2 regions of the Dactylosporangium cerinum genome follow, and region 2 is predicted to be linked to the other one. Evidence: riboswitches for the same ligand, from Rfam matches in the RefSeq annotation. Region 2 holds a riboswitch; the other holds the start of a gene.

The links. Region 2 has a riboswitch for S-adenosylmethionine ahead of ACFPIJ_RS31805 (NAD(P)/FAD-dependent oxidoreductase). Riboswitches for the same ligand answer to the same signal wherever they lie in the genome.
Region 1: it holds a riboswitch for S-adenosylmethionine, as region 2 does, so the genes downstream of both, thrC (threonine synthase) here and ACFPIJ_RS31805 (NAD(P)/FAD-dependent oxidoreductase) in region 2, are expected to answer to the same signal.

Annotation. Positions count from the first base shown of each region.
Region 1 is NZ_JBHSIU010000028.1:412,279-415,478, reverse strand. It holds gene thrC (threonine synthase) at 192-1,460, opposite strand; SAM riboswitch class I at 1,471-1,609, opposite strand; gene ACFPIJ_RS24635 (glucosyl-3-phosphoglycerate synthase) at 1,706-2,626, shown strand; gene ACFPIJ_RS24630 (hypothetical protein) at 2,830-3,200, opposite strand, start outside.
Region 2 is NZ_JBHSIU010000041.1:599,713-602,912, forward strand. It holds gene solA (N-methyl-L-tryptophan oxidase) at 1-199, opposite strand, end outside; gene ACFPIJ_RS31805 (NAD(P)/FAD-dependent oxidoreductase) at 204-1,373, opposite strand; SAM riboswitch class IV at 1,482-1,593, opposite strand; gene ACFPIJ_RS31810 (enoyl-CoA hydratase/isomerase family protein) at 1,763-2,602, shown strand; gene ACFPIJ_RS31815 (serine hydrolase domain-containing protein) at 2,623-3,200, shown strand, end outside.

The DNA.
Region 1 (3,200 bases), on a different contig from region 2:
TCCTGAGGTCGTCAAGTCCCTCACAGGGTGGCTTCGAAACGCTCGGCTCGACCGCAATCACTATCCGTCGCGGTCAGGTCCGTCAATCGGCTGAGTCCGCCCTCGTCCGAGCGTGGAAGCGCTCTCTCAAACGCAGCCGGACCGACACCGAGCGTTACCGATGCCGGCCGGTTGCGCGAAAAAATCAGCCATCAGCTCAAAAGCCCAGCCTCGCGCACGGACTTCAGGGACGGCTTCACCCGGTGCGACGGACCGACCGTGCCGGCGACCGCGTCGAGGGTCTTCAGCCCGTCGCCGGTGTTGAAGATGACCGTCTCCTTCGCCGGGTCGAGCTTGCCGGACTCGACCAGCTTCTTCAGCACCGCGGCGGTGACCCCGCCGGCGGTCTCGGCGAAGACGCCGGTGGTGCGGGCGAGCAGTTCGATGCCGGCGCGGATCTCCTCGTCGTCCACGTATTCCATCCAGCCGCCGGTGCGCCGCACCGACTCCAGCGCGTAGACCCCCGCGGCCGGGTCGCCGATGTTGAGCGACTTGGCGATGCCCGTCGGCTTGACCGGGACGATCTCGTCGGTGCCCTTGTGCAGCGCCACCGCGATCGGGTTGCAGCCCGCGGACTGTGCGCCGAACACGGCCCACTCCGTGTCGGGCACCAGGCCGATCTCGACCAGCTCGCTGAACGCCTTGTCGATCTTGGTGAGCAGCTCGCCGCTGGCCATCGGGATGACCACCTGCGCCGGGATCCGCCAGCCGAGCTGCTCGGCGACCTCATAGCCCAGGGTCTTGGACCCCTCGGCGTAGAACGGCCGGACGTTGACGTTGACGAACGCGGTGTCCTCGAACTCGTCGGTCTCCGTCAGCTCCGAGCACAGCCGGTTGACGTCGTCGTAGGACCCCTCGATCGCCACGACGTCGCCACCGTAGACGGCGCTCATGACGACCTTGCCGGGCTCCAGGTCGGCCGGGATGAACACGGTCGACGGCACCCCGGCCCGCGCCGCGTGCGCGGCGACCGAGTTGGCCAGGTTGCCGGTGGAGGCGCACGAATAGCGGGTGAAGCCCAGCGCCTTCGCCGCGGTCAACGCCACCGAGACGACCCGGTCCTTGAACGAGTGGGTCGGGTTGGCCGAGTCGTCCTTCACCCACAGCTGCCCGGTGATGCCGAGCTCCTTGGCCAGCAGATCAGCCTTGACCAGCGGGGTCAGCCCCGGGTCGAGGGTGACGCGGCTGGCGGGGTCGGTGCCGACGGGCAGCAGCGGCGCATAGCGCCAGATGTTCTGCGGGCCCGCCTCGATCTGCTCCCGGGTCACCCGGGCGAGCGCCTCGGCGTCATAGCCCACCTCGAGGGGACCGAAACACTCGTAACAGGCGTGCTGCGCAGCGAGCGGGAACTGGGCGCCACAGCCACGGCACACCAGGTGGCGGGCGGGGGAGTCGGTGAAGACGCTGAGCGTCGAGGTCATGGAGGCCTTCCTCTCATCTTCCCCAGGTGCATGGCCTTGCGCACCGGGACGGATTTGGCACCTACCGCGACCGGCCTCAACGTCGAGACGCGTCGCAGGGGTTGCCGGGGCTTCATCGGGCCGTATCCCTCTGCCCCTCTGGATGAGGTATTCAGTTGTGACGTGCGTGTTTCCGATTGTAAGGGCCGACACGGCCGCGGTTGTATGAGTCATCTCACGAGATGGACCTGACTACGGTTTCACTCATGCATCCCGACGCGGCGGCCTGGTTCGCCAAGCGCACCTCGACCTGGCGTGACTGGCCCATCGCCGACCTCCAGAGGCGCAAGGGCGACACCCGGGTCAGCGTCGTGCTGCCCGCGCTGGACGAGGAGCCGACCGTCGCCGAGATCGTCGCCGGCGTGCGCACCCTCATCCCCCTGGTCGACGAGGTGATCGTGGTCGACTCCGGCTCCGTCGACCGCACCGCCGAGGTCGCCGCCCGGGCCGGCGCCGCCGTCCACCACCGCGACGACATCCTCCCCGCGACCGGCTCCCGCCCCGGCAAGGGCGAGGTGCTGTGGAAGGCCCTCGCCGTGGCCACCGGCGACATCCTCGTCTACGTCGACGCCGACCTCACCGACTTCCGCCCGCACTTCGTCACCGGCCTGCTCGGGCCGCTGCTGGAGGACCCCGCCACCCTGATGGTGAAGGCCTTCTACGACCGCCCGCTGCTCGACGTCTCCGCGGCCGGCGGCGGCCGGGTCACCGAGCTCGCCGCCCGCCCCCTGCTCAACGCCTACTTCCCCGAGCTGGCCGGCGTCGTGCAGCCCCTGGCCGGCGAATACGCGGCCCGGCGCACCCTGCTGGAGTCCCTGCCGTTCGCGGCCGGCTACGGCGTCGAGACGGGACTGCTCATCGACACGTTCCGCAGCGCCGGCCTCGACGCGGTCGCCCAGGTCGACCTCGGTCAGCGCACCCACGGCCACCAGGACACCGCGGCGCTCGGCCGGATGGCCGCGACGATCCTGCACACCATCCACACGCGCGTCTTCCCGGGCCGGTCCTCGTGGCCGACGCTCACCCAGTTCGAGCGCCACGACGTCACCGTCACCCCGGCAGATCACACCATCGCCCACCCGGACCGCCCGCCGATGCTCACGGTCCCCGGCTACCGCCCGTCCTGACCTTTCCTGCTCCGGTCCGCCGTGGGCACGACCGTCGCTCCCGTCAGCCACCGGTCAGGCCTGGACGGCCTTCCCTGCCACCTCCGCGGACAGTTGCGCGGACACGACCTGCGGTCGTGACCACGACCGGCCGCCTCCGCGGCCCGGCCGTCCGCTACGCGCACCCGACGCGACCTACGGCCGCAGCTACGCGCACGGCGGGGTCAGCGCCAGGCGGTCGCGGAAGCCTCGGGGGTGAACTGCCACAGCGTCGCGGTGGTGATGCCGGCGCCCAGCAGCGCGACCGCGACGGCGGCCCACTCCGCGAGCAGCAGCCACACCGGCGTGTCGATCACCGCGGTCGGCGGCTCACCGGTGAGCGACCCGACCGTGACCACCGCCGCGACCAGGGCGATCAGCACGAACGCCAGCACCGCGGTCAGCCGCAGCGCCCAGTGGCCGAGCCTCCTGCCGGTGGCGAACAGCAGGGCACAGACCAACACCAGGGACGCGACCGCGGCGGCGGCGAACGCGCCGATCAGGGTGAAGATCTGCGCGGTGAGCGCCTCGGCCGGGCCGTTCATCATGTTGGACG
Region 2 (3,200 bases):
CCTCCCGGGCGAGTCCGATGTGGACTGGGTCGGGGTAGGACAGCCGGAAGATGCGGGACGCGCCGTGTGACGCGCCGTTGGTGTGGCCGGCTTCGTACTGCTCCAGCAGCGCCACCCGCATGCCCCGGCGGGCGAGCTGCCAGGCGGCGGCGGAGCCCATCGCCCCGCCACCGACCACCACGACGTCGAGCTGTGTCATCGCCTCAACCCAGGATTCGTGCGGCGCCGTAGCCGCTGGCCAACACCGAACCGGCGGCGAAGCGGCCGGGAGCGAACTGGGCGAGGCCGGGGTCGGCGTCGGCGATGAGCAGCCGGGCCACGTGGTCGCCCCAGACCGGGGCGAGCTTGAACCCGTGCCCGCTCGTCCCCGCGTCGACGTACACCCGGGAACTGACCTGCCCGGTGACGGGTTGCCAGTCGGGGCTGACGTCGTACAGCGACGCCCAGCCGCGCTCCCGCACGGCGCGGCCGCGGATCGGGGCCCGCAGCGCGGCGCGGACGGCGAGCCAGTCGAACTCGTCGTCGGTGATCGCGGTGGCGTAGTCGTCGGGGTCGGTTGCCGTGGTGGGTGCGAGGGGGCCGAGGAGGTAGTGCCCGGCGCCGGCGGGCCGGGAGTAGTAGCCGTGCTGGACGTCGATGAGGACGTACGGCACGGCCCGTGGCGCGTCGGCGGGCGCGTGGCCGAGCCCGGCGACGACGTGCCGTTCGGCGGTCAGCGGCAGCGTGACGCCGACCTGAGCCAGCAGCGGGACGGTCCACGGTCCCGCGGCCACCAGCAGCCGCTCCACCTCGTGCCGCGTGCCGTCTCCGGTGACGACCCGTACTGCGTGGGTGCCCTCGCTGATCTCCCGGACCGGGGCGTGTTCCAGCAGCACGGCGCCGTGCTCGACGGCGCGGGCCGCGTAGCCGAGCGCGGTGCGCCGCGGGTCGGCGTAGCCGGCCCGGTCCTCCCACACGCCGACCGCGGTCCCGTCGAGGTTCAGGTACGCGAACCGGTCCGCCAGGTCGTCCGGGCCCAGGACGGTGTGGCCGATCCCGGCGGCGGCGAGGCCGGCGGCGGTGGCGCGCACGCCCGTGACGTCGCCGGCGCCGTGCAGGTACAGCCCGCCGGTCTGCACGTAGCCGCTGTGGCCGCCGACGCGGGTGTCGAAGTCGGCGAGGATCTCGGTGCTGTCCCGGGCGACCCCGGCCAGGAACGGGTTGGTGTAGTAGGACCGCACGACGCCGCTGGCCTGCCCGGTGGGGCCGCCGACCCGCTCGCCGCGCTCGAACACGACCGTCGGCACGCCCCGGCGGGCCAGGTGGTAGGCGGCGCTGAGGCCGTGCACGCCGGCGCCGATGATGCCGATCTCGGCGCGCCTGCCGCCGTTCATCGCCGGCACCCGGGCGCTGGGTTGGGGATGCCGTGCATCAATCGCGCGGCGGGAAGGGGGTTGGCTGGGTCATGTGCTCTCCCTCGGCCGAGGCCCGGGGCGGTGCGGGCCGCATGCTTACCGCACGGTCGTTGTGCGGTCGTGTCGTCACCCGGGGCACCCCGTCGCGGTGGAGGGTTGCCGGCCAGCTAGCCGGGGCTGGACGCTGGCACTCGTAACACGGACGTTCACCGCCAGCCCAGTGGTCTGACATCAGCAACGATAAAGGTCCACAGCGCGAATGTCTACTAAACCCATAGGATTACCGTGCGTCCGAGATCACAGGGTCATGGACAAGCGGAGCAGTGCTCCGTAATATCGGAGCACTGCTCCGATTCGAGAGGTGCCCGATGACCAAGGAACTCCACGAGTGGCAGGCCCGCTCGGGCGGCTACGTGCCACGACCCAGCTTCGAGGCGTACGCGGAGAAGTACGCGGACTACTTCGTCATGCAACGCCGCGACGGGATCATCGAGCTGCGGATGCACACCGGCGGCGGGCCGGCCCAGTTCGGCTTCGCCACCCACAACGCCTGGGGCCAGGCCTGGCAGGAGATCGGCAACGACCCCGACAACGAGGTCCTCATCCTCACCGGCACCGGTGACCAGTGGCTCGCCGCCGGCGCCAGCCCCGCCCCCGACGAGGCGACCAGGGAGCTCATGCGGCAGCCGTTCCCGAAGGACTTCGCCTACGAGCACACGTACTACGACGCGACGAAGCTGCTGGAGAACTTCATCTTCGGCATCGACATCCCCACCATCGCGGCGATCAACGGCCCGAGCATCGCGCACACCGAGTTCGCGCTGCTGTGCGACATCACCCTCGCCGCCGAGACGGCGACCATCATCGACCCGCACCTGCCGACCGGCGTGGCCCCCGGTGACGGCCAGCAGCTGACGCTGCAGGAGCTCATCGGGACCAAGCGGGCCGCCTACCACCTGTACACCGGCGAACCGATCACCGCGCGGCTGGCGCTGGAACTCGGTCTGGTCAACGAGGTGCTGCCCGCCGAGCGGCTGCTGCCCCGCGCGTGGGAGCTCGCCGAGACCATCATGAAGAGCCCCCGAGCCGCCCGCCGGCTGACCCACGCGATCGTGCAGCGGCCCTGGAAACGCCGGCTGGTGCACGACCTCGGCTTCGGCGTCGCTCACGAGATGTTCGGCATCTCCGCCGACCGGCTCCTTGGGTAACCGGCTTGTACGATGCGCCGGTGGGCGACGAGCTGCTTGACGACTTCATCCGCGCCGACCGCGAGCGCGGCCTGGGGGTCTACGGGATCCACCTGCACCGCGAGGGCAGCCCGCCGGTCGAGCGGCGGGTCCGCTCCGACGACCGGGTCAACCTGTACTCGGTCGCCAAGACGTTCACCTCGGTCGCGCTCGGGCTCGCCGAGGCGGAGGGCCGGCTCACCCTGGAGGACCGGCTCCTGGACCACTTCCCCGAGCTGCGGTCCGTGGCCGCCGACGGGGTCGAGGCGGTGACGCTGCGGCAGTTGCTGACGATGTCCAGCGGCACCAGCCACGAGTGGTTCGCCGACCAGCGCGTCGACGCCGCCGACCTGCTCCACGAGATCGTCGCCACGCTGCTGGACGCCGCGCCCGGCACGCGGTTCGCGTACACGGACTCCGGGCCGTATGCGATCGGCCGGGTCATCGCCAGGGTCACCGGCGCCGACCTGCGCTCCTACCTCCTCCCCCGGCTGTTCGCACCGCTGGACCTGCACAACCCGGCCTGGCACGCGTGCCCGCTCGGGTTCCCGTTCGCGGCCAGCGACCTGTTCCTGCGCAC